DNA from 2 places in the Streptomyces sp. NPDC039480 genome. Region 1 is predicted to be linked to the other one. Evidence: predicted binding sites of a transcription regulator. Region 1 holds the regulator's gene; the other holds the start of a gene.
The links. Region 1 encodes HrcA, which represses chaperone genes, less so after heat shock. Its sites were predicted from a motif close to TTNGCACTCNGNNNNNCNGAGTGCNAA; they were not measured.
Positions count from the first base shown of each region.

Region 2: groL (chaperonin GroEL) is a predicted target of HrcA. The motif match lies at 2,356-2,382, and genes of this name have one in related genera.

Region 1 is NZ_JBVITX010000005.1:891-8,213, reverse strand. It holds gene ACZ56E_RS16960 (S41 family peptidase) at 1-1,378, opposite strand, end outside; gene ACZ56E_RS16955 (hypothetical protein) at 1,424-2,038, opposite strand; gene ACZ56E_RS16950 (16S rRNA (uracil(1498)-N(3))-methyltransferase) at 2,162-2,902, opposite strand; gene ACZ56E_RS16945 (nitronate monooxygenase) at 2,899-3,972, opposite strand; gene dnaJ (molecular chaperone DnaJ) at 4,231-5,370, opposite strand; gene hrcA (heat-inducible transcriptional repressor HrcA) at 5,371-6,387, opposite strand; gene ACZ56E_RS16930 (MBL fold metallo-hydrolase) at 6,543-7,277, shown strand; gene ACZ56E_RS16925 (DUF3097 domain-containing protein) at 7,313-7,323, shown strand, end outside.
Region 2 is NZ_JBVITX010000007.1:180,044-187,366, forward strand. It holds gene thrC (threonine synthase) at 1-1,218, shown strand, start outside; gene ACZ56E_RS22785 (MoaD/ThiS family protein) at 1,314-1,589, shown strand; gene ACZ56E_RS22790 (cold-shock protein) at 2,009-2,212, shown strand; gene groL (chaperonin GroEL) at 2,511-4,136, shown strand; gene ACZ56E_RS22800 (esterase/lipase family protein) at 4,227-5,537, opposite strand; gene ACZ56E_RS22805 (hypothetical protein) at 5,946-6,158, shown strand; gene murQ (N-acetylmuramic acid 6-phosphate etherase) at 6,189-7,223, opposite strand; gene ACZ56E_RS22815 (MurR/RpiR family transcriptional regulator) at 7,287-7,323, opposite strand, start outside.

The DNA.
Region 1 (7,323 bases):
GCGGGCTCGGTCCCGGATGCGACCAGGCGAGCCAGGCGGAGTCGGGCGAGAAGACGAGCCCGGTGACCTCGCCGTCGGCGCTCCGGTCGACCTCGCGGACCTCGCCGCTCTCCCGCTCGACGAGCAGCACCCGGCCGTCGTGCGAGGCGACGGCGGCGCGGGAGCCGTCCGGCGCCACGGCGAGCCCGAGGACCCGGCCGAGCTGTCCCGCGGCGAGCCTGCGCGGGGTGGTGCCGGGCGCGGGGCCGGTGGCCGGCGCGAATTCGAGGGCCTCGTCGCCCTCCGCGTCGGTCACCCATACGACGTGTTCCTCGCCCTGGACACGGAAGGTGCGGGGCAGCCGGGCGCGCACCCCCGGCTCGGCGGCGAGCGCGCGGGCGGGGCCCTCGCGGTGCGTGACCCAGTGCACCGAGCCGCGCACGGAGACGGCGCTGCCGCGCCCGGTGTGGTCGGGCGCGGCGGCCCCGAACCAGCGGGCGGCGGAGACGGGGTGCGGCTGCAGGTCGGTGCGCTGCCCGCCGAGGCGGAGGCCGATGCGGCGCGGCTCGGCGTCCACCAGGTCGTCGAGGAGCCACAGTTCACCGGCGGACATGTGGACGACGCGGGTGCCGTCGGTGGCGGCGTGCCGTGCGTAGGAGCCGTCCTCGACGGGGGTGTGGCGGCGCAGGTCGGTGCCGTCGGGCAGTGAGGAGTAGAGGGCGCCGACGCCTTCGTGGTCGGAGAGGAAGGCGATGCGGTCGCCGACCCAGAGCGGGTACTCGATGTTCCCGTCGAGTTCTTCGTGGACGCGCACGAAGGGCTCCAGAGGCCCCTCGCCGCCGCCGTCCTCGTCGCCCCCGGCGGGCCGCCGTATCCACAGCTTGCCCGCGGTGCCGCCCCGGTACCGCTTCCACCGGGCGGCCTCGCGGCCCATCGGGGCGGAGAGCAGCAGGACCTGCCCGTCGGGGCCGTGCGCGACATCTCCGACGATGCCGTACGGCAGGGTGGCCGCGGGTCCGCCGTCGAGCGGCACGGCCCGTGCCCAGCTGCGCCGCAGGGAGGCCTGGCCCGCCGCGCTGACGGCGAGGACCTGCCCGTCGGGCGTCCAGCCGCACACGGCGGTCTGCCAACTCCCCCAGTATGTAAGGCGCTTGGAAGGCCCGCCCTCCAGGGGCGCGATGTGCACCTCTGGGGCCCCGTCGCGGCGGGAGGTCCAGGCGACGGTCGTGCCGTCCGGGGAGATCCTGGGGTGGTTCACGGGCACGTTGTCGGCGCTGACCCGCCAGGCACGGCCTCCGTCGAGGGGTGCGACCCAGACGTCGTCCTCTGCCGTGAAGGTGACCAACTCACCGTGGATGTGCGGGAACCGGAGATACGCGGAGTGCGCTGCCTCTGTCACGCGGACCAGCCTAGGCAGCGTATCGGCGGGCCGACAGAGGGCGGATCACTTGCCGGGGACGCAGTTGCAGGTCGGGTGGGGCGGCGGGTCGGGGGTGACCGTCACGGTGACGGTGGTGGTGGGTGCGGGGTCGGGCGGGTCGTGGGAGGGCGGCGGCCGGTGGGAGTCGGGCGGATCGGAGGGCTGATCGTCACCACCGTCACCGTCGCCATTGCCGTCGTCCGCGCCGCAGTTGCCCAGCACGTCGACGCGGAACCACTGCTTGCCGTCGACCTTGGCGGTGAGATCGCCGCGTACGCAGCGGCCGTCGGCGACGGAGCGCACCGTGCCCTTGACGCTGATGTCCTTGCCGTCGTCGGTCTCGCCCTGGCAGTCCACGTCGACCACCGCGTCCGCCGACGCGGACCTGCCGCGCGGGGTGACCCTGTCGTCGAAACTGGCGGTACAGCTGAGCCACGCCACGTCGGCCTTCTGCCGCTCCAGCTCCTTCGTGGCCATCTCGTCGGTGGTGAGCGCGACCGCCGAGGTGTTCATCTCGCCGTCCACGGGATCGCACGCGGTGACGCCGAGCGCGGCGGCGCCGGCCAGCCCGACGGCGTACAGGATCGTCGGACGCCGCTTGCCCGGCACCCGGCCGCGTAACCGTCTCAACGCCCCCATGGGCGGCAGAGTGCCACCGCACACGCCGGTGCGGTAGGCCCCTTGCGGCCATCCGTCCCCTCGCGGCCGGGCGTCACGTCGACCGGAAACGACCCAACCCCGGCCGCTTTACGCGAAGTGCGGTCAGGACCAGCGCCCCGTACGCCCCAACAGCAGCGCCGTCGCCGCGGTCCCCGCGGTCGAGGTGCGCAGCACGCTGCGCCCGAGGCGGTACGGCTGCGCGCCCGCCTCGGCGAACGCCGCCAGCTCGTCCGGGGACACGCCTCCTTCGGGGCCGACCACCAGCACGATGTGCCCGGCCGTCGGGAGCTCCGCCGTGGCCAGCGGTGCGCTGCCCTCCTCGTGCAGGACGGCCGCGAGGTCGGCGCCCGCGAGGAGGGCCGCGACCTGCTTGGTCGACGCGGCGTCGGCGATCTCGGGGAAGCGGACCCGGCGCGACTGCTTGCCCGCCTCGCGTGCGGTGGCCCGCCACTTGGCGAGCGCCTTGAGACCGCGGTCGCCCTTCCACTGGGTGATGCAGCGGGACGCGGTCCACGGCACGACGGCGTCGACGCCGGTCTCCGTCATGGTCTCCACGGCGAGCTCGCCGCGGTCGCCCTTGGGCAGCGCCTGCACGACGGTGATGCGGGGCGACTCCTCGGGCTCCTCGGCCACGGATTCCATCTTCACGACGAGCCGGTCCTTGCCCTCGGTGTCGAGGACCACGCACTGCGCCCACCGTCCGGCGCCGTCGGTCAGGACGACGTCCTCACCGGCGTGCAGCCGCTTCACGGAGACAGCGTGCCGCCCCTCCGGGCCGTCCAGGACGTACCGTCCGTCGGCGCCCGCGGTGAAGTCGTCGACGACGAAGACGGGGGCGGTCACGCGGCACCCTCCGCCGTCAACGAGGCCTTGGCGTCGGCCAGTTCGGCGGCGAGTACCTCCACGAGCTGTCCGGCGGGCAGCTCCCGGGCGAGCCGGTGGCCCTGTCCGGCCCAGAGCGCCATGGCCTGCGCGTCACCGGCCTTCGCCGCGGCCTTGCGCAGCCCGCTCGTGAGGTGGTGGACCTGGGGGTAGGCGGCGGGCGCGTACGGCCCGTGCTCGCGCATGAAGCGGTTGACGAGGCCGCGCGCGGGGCGCCCGGAGAACGCCCGGGTCAGCTCGGTCCGCACATACAGCGGGTTGGTCATGGCCTGCTTGTGCAGGGCGTTGGCGCCCGACTCGGGGGTGACGAGGAACGCCGTGCCGAGCTGCGCCGCGTCCGCGCCCGCCGCGAGCACCGCCGCGATCTGCGCGCCCCGCATCAGTCCGCCGGCCGCGACGATCGGGATCTGCGCGGTCTCGCGGACCTGGGTGATGAGGGAGAGCAGCCCGATCCCGGAGCCGTCGGCCTCGGGGTTGTCCTTGTGCGTGCCCTGGTGTCCGCCCGCCTCGATGCCCTGTACGCACACGGCGTCGGCGCCGGCCCACTGCGCGGTCTGGGCCTCCTCCGGCGTGGTGACGGTGACGACGGTCAGGGTGCCGACGCGCGCGAACGCGTCGAGGACGTCGCGGGTGGGGCACCCGAAGGTGAAGGAGACGACCGGCACCGGGTCGTCGAGGAGGATCGCGAGCTTGGCGTCGTACCCGTCGTCACGCCCGCTGTCCGGGTCGCCGAGCTCCGTCTCGTACCAGGTGGCCTCGCCGGCGAGCTGGCTGCGGTAGACCTCGACGGCCGCGGGGTCCGCGGTGTCGGGCTGCGGCATGAAGAGATTCACGCCGAAGGGTTGCGAGGTCAGCCCCCGCAACTGTTTGATCTCCTGGTACATCCCGTCGGCCGTCTTGTACCCGGCGGCGAGGAACCCGAGCCCGCCGGCCTCGGCGACGGCCGCGGCGAGCTGCGGCCCTGAGGCGCCGCCCGCCATGGGGGCCTGCACGATCGGATGGCGGCAGAGAGCGGTCAGTGCGGAGGACATGCACGCATCGTGCCACGGTCCTTCGGCGGCGCCGAATCGCGTGCCCCGTGCCGGGTGTGCGGCGCCTCGTCTGCCCCACGAGCGCCGTTGGCGGCTGCGGGCCGTCCCGGGGTGCTCGCGCAGTTCCCCGCGCCCCTTGAAGGCCCGTCCCGGGCCCCTTCAAGGGGCGCGGGACGGGGTTGTTTTCAGGGGCGCGGGGAACTGCGCGGCCAGCCCCCACCGCCCCGCAGCTGACCGACAAGGCCACCGCTCAAGGCACTACCGCCCGTTGAACGCGTCCTTGAGGCGGGAGAACAACCCCTGCTGCCCCGGCTGGAACTGCCCCGTGGGCCGTTCCTCACCGCGCAGCTGCGCCAGCTCACGCAGCAACCGCTCCTGCTCGGGGTCGAGCTTCGTCGGCGTGAGGACCTCGACGTGCACGATGAGGTCGCCGCGACCGCCGCCGCGCAGGTGCGTGATGCCGCGCCCGTGCAGCGGTACCGACTGTCCGGACTGCGTGCCGGGCCGGATGTCGATCTCCTCGAGGCCGTCCAGCGTCTCCAGCGGCACCTTCGTGCCGAGGGACGCCGCGGTCATCGGGATCGTCACCGTGCAGTGCAGATCGTCGCCGCGCCGCTGGAAGACGGCGTGCGGCAACTCGTGGATCTCGACGTAGAGGTCGCCGGCGGGGCCGCCGCCGGGGCCGACCTCGCCCTCGCCCGCGAGCTGGATCCGCGTGCCGTTGTCGACACCGGCCGGGATCTTGACCGTCAGGGTCCGCCGCGAGCGGATGCGCCCGTCGCCCGCGCACTCGGGGCACGGCGTCGGCACGACGGTGCCGAAGCCCTGACACTGCGGGCACGGCCGCGACGTCATGACCTGCCCGAGGAAGGACCGCGTGACCTGCGACACCTCGCCGCGACCGCGGCACATGTCACAGGTCTGGGCGGACGTCCCCGGCGCGGCACCCTCACCGCTGCAGGTCGTACAGACCACGGCCGTGTCGACCTGGATGTCCTTGGTGGTCCCGAAGGCGGCCTCTTCGAGGTCGATCTCCAGACGGATCATGGCGTCCTGGCCGCGACGCGTGCGCGAGCGCGGCCCGCGCTGCGACGCCGTCCCGAAGAACGCGTCCATGATGTCGGAGAAGTTGCCGAAGCCACCGGCGCCGAAGCCGCCCGCGCCTCCGCCGCCGCCCGCCTGGGACAGGGGGTCGCCGCCGAGGTCGTAGACCTGCTTCTTCTGCGGGTCCGACAACACCTCGTACGCGGCGTTGATCTCCTTGAAGCGCTCCTGAGTCTTCGGATCCGGATTCACATCCGGGTGAAGCTCACGCGCCAGCCTCCGGAAGGCCTTCTTGATCTCGTCCTGGGAAGCGTCGCGGCGCACGCCGAGTACGGCGTAGTAGTCCGTGGCCACTTACGACTCCGCCAGGATCTGTCCGACGTAACGTGCCACTGCGCGTACTGCTCCCATCGTTCCCGGATAGTCCATGCGGGTCGGTCCGACCACGCCGAGTTTGGCGACTGCCTCGCTTCCCGAACCGTAGCCGACCGAGACCACGGACGTGGAGCTGAGCCCCTCATGGGCGTTCTCGTGACCGATCCGTACGGCCATGCCCGAATCCTGCACCTCACCAAGCAACTTGAGGAGCACGACCTGCTCCTCAAGGGCTTCGAGAACGGGCCGGATGGTGAGGGGAAAGTCATGTCCGAAGCGGGTGAGATTGGCGGTGCCGCCGATCATCAGCCGTTCTTCGGTCTCCTCCACGAGTGTTTCGAGGAGGGTGGAGAGGACGGTCGCGACCGTGCCGCGGTCCTCGGTCTCGAAGGCCTCGGGCAGGTCCTGCACCAACTGTGGCACATCCGCGAAACGCCGCCCCGCGACCCTGCTGTTCAGCCTGGCCCGCAGGTCCGCGAGCGCACTCTCGCCGAACGGCGCCGGGCAGTCGATCATGCGCTGCTCGACCCGTCCCGTGTCGGTGATCAGTACGAGCATCAGCCGGGCCGGGGCGAGCGAGAGAAGTTCCACATGGCGCACCGTCGACCTGGTGAGCGACGGGTACTGCACGACGGCGACCTGCCGGGTCAGCTGCGCGAGCAGCCGGACCGTGCGCCCCACGACGTCGTCGAGATCCACGGCGCCGTCCAGGAAATTCTGGATGGCGCGGCGCTCGGGCGCGGTCATCGGCTTGACGCCGGCGAGCTTGTCGACGAAGAGGCGGTACCCCTTGTCCGTCGGGATGCGCCCCGCGCTGGTGTGGGGCTGGGCGATGAACCCTTCCTCCTCCAGCGCCGCCATGTCGTTGCGGACGGTGGCCGGGGAGACCCCCAGACGGTGCCGCTCGGTGAGCGCCTTCGAGCCGACGGGCTCCTCCGTCCCCACATAGTCATGGACGATGGCGCGCAGCACTTCGAGCCTGCGTTCATTGAGCATCGCGCACACCTCCAGCTGTCTCCGTGAGCCCCGCCTGGCACTCACCGCGGGCGAGTGCCAGCCTTTCAAAGGGTCAGTGTACGGCCGTCGGGTACGGCCCCGGCAAGACACCGGCTGCCGAACACCGCGCGTGCGGATAGCGTCACCGTATGAACGTGACGCCGGCATGGGAAGCGGCGGGCTGGGAGCGGCTCGCACCGCGCGTGGGGCGGCGCCGCCTGCCCCACTGGGACTGCACCGCCGGGCTGGTCGTCGGGGACGACGCGGCCCTCATGATCGAGGCCGGGTCGAGCCTCGCGGAGGGCGCGGCCCTGCGGACACAGGCCCGGCAGCTCCTCGGCGGCGGCCGCAGGGTCACCCATCTCGCGCTGACCCACCCGCACTTCGACCACGTCCTCGGCGCGGCCGCCTTCGCGGGCGTGGAGGTGTACGGGGCGGTGGGCATCGAGACGGTCTTCACCAAGGGCCGCGAGGACCTGCGCGAGGACGCGGTACGCCACGGACTCGACGCGGACGCGGCGGCGGAGGCGGCCGACCTCCTGGTGCACCCGCACCATCTGGTGTGCGGGGAGTGGACGCTCGACCTGGGCGGCCTCCAGGTGCTGCTCGCGAACATCGGGCCCGGCCACTCGGGCCACGACCTGGCGGTCCTCGTCCCCGGCACCGACGGCGGACCGGAGATCGTCTTCTGCGGCGACCTCGTCGAGGAGTCGGGCGAACCGCAGGCGGGCGAGGACGCGGTGCCGAAGCGGTGGCCGGCGGCGCTGGACCGCCTCATCGACCTGGGCGGCGAGGACGCGCTGTATGTCCCCGGACACGGCGCGACGGTGAATGCGGCATTTGTCCGCGCGCAACGCGCCACACTGGCAGCCCGCTTCGGCGTGTCGTGACCGCAACGCCTTCCGCTCTTCCTATCGTCACCGGAATGCGCCAGTA
Region 2 (7,323 bases), on a different contig from region 1:
GAGTGCGGCACCAAGTTCCCGCTCGGCCCGATCTTCGCCTGCGCCGAGTGTTTCGGCCCCCTCGAAGTCGCGTACGACCTGCCGCTCGGCGACCCGGAAGCCCTCCGCAAGCAGATCGAGGCGGGCCCCGCCAACATCTGGCGCTACGCCCCGCTGCTCCCCGTCCCCGCCGACGTGGCCGACAAGCCGAACCTGAACCCCGGCTGGACCCAGCTCGTCAAGGCCGACAACCTCGGCCGTGAACTCGGCGTCGAGCAGGGCAAGTTGTTCGTCAAGGACGACTCCGGCAACCCCACGCACTCCTTCAAGGACCGCGTCGTCGCGCAGGCCCTCGAAGCGGCGCGCGCTTTCGGCTTCACCACGCTCTCCTGCTCCTCCACCGGCAACCTCGCGGGTGCCGTCGGCGCAGCCGCCGCCCGCGCCGGCTTCCGCTCCTGCGTGTTCATCCCGCATGACCTGGAGCAGGGCAAGGTCGTCATGGCCGCGGTCTACGGCGGTGAACTCGTCGGCATCGAGGGCAACTACGACGACGTGAACCGCTTCTGCTCCGAGCTCATCGGCGACCCGCTGGGCGAGGGCTGGGGCTTCGTCAACGTCAACCTGCGGCCGTACTACGGCGAGGGTTCCAAGACCCTCGCGTACGAGATCTGCGAGCAGCTCGGCTGGGAGCTGCCCGACCAGCTCGTCATCCCCATCGCCTCCGGCTCGCAGCTCACGAAGATCGACAAGGGGCTCAAGGAGCTCATCGCCCTCGGTCTGGTGGCCGACAAGCCGTACAAGATCTTCGGCGCGCAGGCCGAGGGCTGCTCGCCGGTGTCGGCCGCGTTCAAGGCCGGCCACGACGTCGTACGCCCGCAGAAGCCGAACACCATCGCCAAGTCGCTGGCCATCGGCAACCCCGCCGACGGGCCGTACGTCCTGGACATCGCGCGCCGCACGGGCGGTGCGGTGGAGGACGTGAACGACGAGCAGGTCGTCGAGGCGATCAAGCTGCTCGCCCGCATGGAAGGGATCTTCGCGGAGACCGCGGGGGGTGTGACGGTGGGCGTCACGAAGAAGCTCTTCGAGGCGGGGCTTCTCGACCCGGCCCTCACCACGGTGGTCCTGAACACCGGGGACGGCCTGAAGACGCTTGACGCTGTCGCTGAGACTTCGCAGGCCACGGCGACGATCAAGCCGAGCCTTGAGGCGTTTCGCTCCGCGGGGCTTGCCGGCTGAGGTTGTTGCTTCCCTGCGGGTCGGCTGTGGCTGGTCGCGCAGTTCCCCGCGCCCCTTATGGGGCGCCCATCCCCCGGTACTTCTGAGGTGAACCCATGAGTGTCAACGTCCGCATCCCCACCATTCTGCGCACCTACACCGGCGGCAAGGCCGAAGTGGCCGCCGAGGGGGCGAATCTGGGTGAGGTCATCGCCGACCTGGAGAAGAACCACACCGGGATCGCCGCCCGCGTCCTGGACGACCAGGGCAAGCTGCGCCGCTTCGTCAACGTGTACGTGAACGACGACGACGTCCGTTTCGAGCAGGGCCTCGAGACGGCCACGCCGGACGGCGCGGGCGTCTCGATCATTCCCGCCGTCGCGGGCGGCTGATCTTTTCGCAAGCACCCTGCGAAATTCGAATTGCCCCCTCCGCGAGAGAAGCGGAGGGGGCAATTCTGCTTGGTTGAGCGCGGTACAGTTGGGAAGCGTGCTTCGCCGTCAGTGCCGAGTGCATATACGAAGTCGGCCCGGAGCCGACAAGAAGTAGCCAAAGCGCACTGCCCTTTTGAGCCTCATGTGCCTTTTGCCTGGCCCGACTTGCCCTGGATTCCGGTGAATTCTCCGCATATTACCGATCGGGCGCGCCCAGAATTCTCGTCCGATTGACCTGTTGCAGACGGCAGTTGGACAGATACATTCAGCGGCGGTCGACGCGTTCCGGCGCACACCCCCAATCAGTGGGGGGTGAGGTCTGACCCGGGTCCGCGAAGTGCGGTCCTGTGCAAGGGCCAGTAATAGGGGAGTTAGGCATGGCTCAGGGCACCGTCAAGTGGTTCAACGCGGAGAAGGGGTACGGCTTCATCGCGGTCGACGGTGGTGCGGATGTTTTCGTCCACTACAGCGCGATCCAGATGGACGGCTACCGCACCCTTGAAGAAGGTCAGCGAGTCGAGTTCGAGATCTCGCAGGGCCAGAAGGGTCCGCAGGCGGACATGGTCAAGCTCGCCGTCTAGCTCGGCGCGATCGACCACCGAAGCAAGCATCGCGAGGGGCTCGTATCCCACAGGGGTACGGGCCCCTCGTGTGCGCCCCGGCGTGCCCCCTGGATCCACCCGAGGCGCTTGCACTCGTGGGGGTCGAGTGCTAATCATTGGGCTTAGCACTCTACGAGTGAGAGTGACAGAACTTGGATCGGGTCGGTGAGGTCCGTACGCCGGGTGGGGCCAGGAACCACAAGGCGTTCGAGCCGTCCGTCGCGGGCACCAGCGCGATCCGTTTTGCTTGCCACCCCGTCCGGGAGGACCACTTCACATGGCCAAGATCATCGCGTTCGACGAGGAGGCACGGCGCGGCCTCGAGCGCGGCATGAACCAGCTCGCCGACGCCGTCAAGGTGACCCTGGGCCCCAAGGGTCGCAACGTCGTCCTCGAGAAGAAGTGGGGCGCCCCCACGATCACCAACGATGGTGTTTCCATCGCCAAGGAGATCGAGCTCGAGGACCCGTACGAGAAGATCGGCGCCGAGCTGGTCAAGGAGGTCGCGAAGAAGACGGACGACGTCGCCGGTGACGGCACGACGACCGCGACCGTCCTGGCCCAGGCCCTGGTGCGCGAGGGTCTGCGCAACGTGGCCGCCGGTGCCAACCCGATGGCCCTCAAGCGCGGCATCGAGAAGGCCGTCGAGGCCGTCTCCGGTGCCCTGCTCGAGCAGGCGAAGGATGTCGAGACCAAGGAGCAGATCGCTTCGACGGCCTCCATCTCCGCCGCCGACACCCAGATCGGCGAGCTCATCGCCGAGGCGATGGACAAGGTCGGCAAGGAAGGCGTCATCACCGTCGAGGAGTCCCAGACCTTCGGTCTGGAGCTGGAGCTCACCGAGGGTATGCGCTTCGACAAGGGCTACATCTCGGCGTACTTCGCCACCGACATGGAGCGTATGGAGGCGTCGCTCGACGACCCGTACATCCTGATCGTCAACTCCAAGATCTCCAACGTGAAGGACCTCCTTCCGCTCCTGGAGAAGGTCATGCAGTCGGGCAAGCCGCTGCTGATCATCGCGGAGGACGTCGAGGGCGAGGCGCTGTCCACGCTCGTCGTCAACAAGATCCGTGGCACCTTCAAGTCCGTCGCCGTCAAGGCCCCGGGCTTCGGTGACCGCCGCAAGGCCATGCTCGGCGACATCGCCATCCTCACCGGTGGCACCGTCATCTCCGAGGAGGTCGGCCTCAAGCTGGAGAACGCCGGTCTCGACCTGCTCGGCCGCGCCCGCAAGGTCGTCATCACCAAGGACGAGACGACCATCGTCGACGGCGCCGGTGACAGCGACCAGGTCCAGGGCCGCGTCAACCAGATCCGCGCCGAGATCGAGAACAGCGACTCGGACTACGACCGCGAGAAGCTCCAGGAGCGCCTGGCGAAGCTCGCGGGCGGCGTGGCCGTCATCAAGGCCGGTGCCGCGACCGAGGTCGAGCTCAAGGAGCGCAAGCACCGCATCGAGGACGCCGTTCGCAACGCGAAGGCGGCCGTCGAGGAGGGCATCGTCGCCGGTGGTGGCGTGGCCCTGCTGCAGGCCTCCCAGGTCTTCGAGAAGCTGGAGCTGGAGGGCGACGAGGCCACCGGTGCCGCCGCCGTGAAGCTGGCCCTCGAGGCCCCGCTGAAGCAGATCGCCGTCAACGCCGGCCTCGAGGGTGGCGTCGTCGTCGAGAAGGTGCGCAACCTCACCGTCGGCCACGGTCTGAACGCCGCGACCGGTGAGTACGTCGACATGATCGCCGAGGGCATCCTCGACCCGGCGAAGGTCACGCGCTCCGCTCTGCAGAACGCCGCGTCGATCGCCGCGCTGTTCCTCACCACCGAGGCCGTCATCGCCGACAAGCCGGAGAAGGCGGGCGCTGCCCCGGCCGGCGGCGGCATGCCGGGCGGTGACATGGACTTCTGATCGACCTCTGGTTGATCACTGTCCTGACGTACCGAGGGCGGCACTCCTTCTCACGAAGGGGTGCCGCCCTCGGGCGTTTCCCGTCCCGGGTTACGGCAGACGGTCCAGGATCCAGGTGCAGAGTTCCTCGGTGACCAGGGTGTGGCCCTCGTTCCGGGAGGCGCAGAGGAATTCGTCCAGCTCGCTCTCCTCCTCCGCGGAGGCCGTGACCGGCGCGTACAGCTTCTCGTGGGTGTCGATGTCGCGCAGGGCGATGGCGCTGACCGTCGGCACGAAGCAGTGCTCGCGGAAGTCCGCCTCGGAGCCGAGGCCGATCAGCGCGGGAATCTTGTTCAGCTCGTCGGCGAGGATGCCGAAGCCCTCCAGGGTGCCGCCCGGCGCGCCGTCGATCTCGGGCAGGCCCGTGGTGCGGATGCGGGGCCTGCGCAGGGTCACCACCCGCAGCTGGCCGACGAGCTGGTCCTCGCCCGCGGACTGCGTGTACAGGTGGGTGCCGGTGATGGCCAGGCCCTTGCCGTGGAAGGCTTGTTCGCCGGCCGGGACGCCGTTGCTCTCGCCGATGCGGGAGCCGTTGGACACGCCGATCTTCTTCGGCCGAGAGGGCCAGCGGCCCACCCGGTCCAGCTCGGCGAGGAACGTGCCGCGCTCCTTGTCCGTCTCGGGGGTGTCGCCCCACTCGCTGATGTGCTGCCACAGGAGCTGGCGGGCGGCCGGGCTGTTCATCTGGTTGGAGAACGCCGCGTTGAGGCGCCGGATGTAGTGCGCGAACGACTGCAGCGCGACGGGGATCCAGGCGCCGCGGTGCGGGCTGTCGTACGAGAAGTACAGGGCGGTCTGATGGTCGTTCTCGCCCGTCCCGCCGTCGTGCTCCATCTTGGCGAGGGCGTACCGCGTGACGAGCCCGCCCATGCTGAACCCGCCGACCGTCAGCGGGTGGTCGCCGTCGCGCCGCGCGATGGTCTCCAGGATCGCGGCCCTGGCGACCTCGGCGTTCTCCAGGATCGACGCGCTCCGCTCGTCGAAGCCGACCAGGACGACGTCGTACCCGCGGCCGCGCAGGGCACTCAGGAACGGGAACGGGCCGCGTTCCATGATCTCCCAGGAGAAGTCGAGGTCGCTCGGGCCCGAGCTGAAGCCGTCGCTGATGACGACGGGCCGCGTCAGGCCCTTCGTCCGGTCGGCGAGGTACACCCAGGCGGTGCCGCCGGGCAGCGCCCACTCGTCGTCGGGCCGCGGGGCGGCGGCGGGGGCCTCGCGGGCCTCGCGCGGGCCCGGGGCGAGGGTGATGCGGGCGGCCGACCCGATCGCCTCCGCCACCTCCCGCTCGTCCATCTCCTGCAGATCGGGCTGGACCGGCTGCTCGCCCCGGTCCGGCCGGTCGGGTTTGTTGCGCTTGCTCATGAGGGTCCCCTCCGCTGGCGCTCCTGTGGTGACGTCCGGTGCCATCTTTGATACGTCGGGTAGTCGCCGACACCCGCTCGCGGCAATCGGCACCGGGGCCGGGGCCCTTTCGGACAGGGCGACTTCGGCCGCGTACGCGTGGGACACGTGGGGCGGGACGCCGTGGCCTGGGCCGCACGGGAGCCCCTCGCCGCCACACCCGGGCGGGCCGACGGCGCGTCGGCCAACTCACGGCGGGCGGGCTCGCGCCGGGCACCGACAACTCTGTCGCGAAGCCGACCAGCTAACCAACCGACTGGCCGACCAGTCGAACACGGAGCGTTGTTATGAAGCCTGTACTTTTCAGGTCACGTGCAGTTGGACACTCTGGGTGATGAGTAGGAACACTCAGTGTGAAAGGCGGAAGTCATGACGCTGACGGCGGAGGAACGGGTGCGGGCGGTCGAGGACGCCGTACGGCAGTTGAAGGCAGGGCTCGCGGAGGTCGGGGTCACCTTGCCCTCACTGCAGATCGACCCTTTGACGGCCGCGGCCGAGGGGACGCTGCCCCTGGTCGAGCTGGGCCGCTGCAACCTCGACACCGCGCTCCGGCTGGCCGCCGTGCTGGAGGGGACGCGGTGAGCGGGTGGTGCTGCCGGAGGCGAGGAGGTCCTAGTCCGTGCTGCGGGAGTTGTCGAGGGCTGTGCGGAGGTGGCCGTTGGCTGTGGTGAGGAGGTGGGTGGCGGTGGGGGCGTCCACTCCGCCGAGGATGGTGAGGATGGCGTTCTTCACCTCTCCGTCGGTGGCGGCGAGCGCTGCCTCGATCTCCTCGTCGGAGGCGCCGGTGGCGAGGGCGACGATGCGGCGGGAGCGGGCCCGCAGCTTCTCGTTCGACGCGCGGACGTCCACCATCAGGTTTCCGTACGTCTTGCCGAGGCGGATCATCGTGATCGTGGACAGCATGTTGAGGACGAGCTTCTGGGCCGTGCCGGCCTTGAGGCGGGTGGAGCCGGTGAGGAGTTCGGGGCCGACGACGACCTCGATGCCGTGGTCGGCGGCGGCCGCGAGCGCGCTGCCCGCGTTGCAGGAGAGGCCGATGGTGAGCGCGCCGTAGCGGGCGCGGGCGTGTTCGACGGCGCCGATCGCGTACGGCGTGCGGCCCGACGCGGAGATGCCGACGACGACGTCGTCCGCGGTGAGGCCGAGCCCGGCCAGGTCCTCGGCGGCCAGCTCCTTGCTGTCCTCGGCGCCCTCGACCGCCTGGACCATGGCGCTCGGCCCGCCCGCGATCAGGCCGACGACCTCGCCGGGGTCGGTGTTGAAGGTGGGCGGGCACTCGGAGGCGTCGAGCACGCCGAGCCGTCCCGCGGTGCCCGCGCCCGCGTAGACCAGGCGGCCGCCGCGGGCCATGCGCTCGGCCGTGCCGTCGATGGCGGCGGCGATGGCGGGGAGCTGCTCGGCGACGGCCGCGGGGACGGTGGCGTCCTCGCCGTTCATGATCGCCGCGATCTCCGCGGTGGGCAGCTGGTCGATGCCGGAGAGCTCGGGCCGGAACGCCTCGGTGGTGAGGGTGGCCAGCTGGGCGCGGAGCTCCCCGTAGTCGTCGCCGCGTTTGTGCTGGTGGTGGTGAGGGGCGTCCGTCGGGCCGGTCGGATCGGTCGGGTCGGTCGGGTCGGGCGCGCCGGTCGCGTCGGCGGTGGAGGTCATGGCGGCTGCGGCTCTTTCGTTTCCGGTGCGGGGGGTTGGGGGGTGGAGCGTGCAGGCGGGGCTTCAGCGGTTGGTGCCGCGCGGGCTGTGGCGGTGGGCC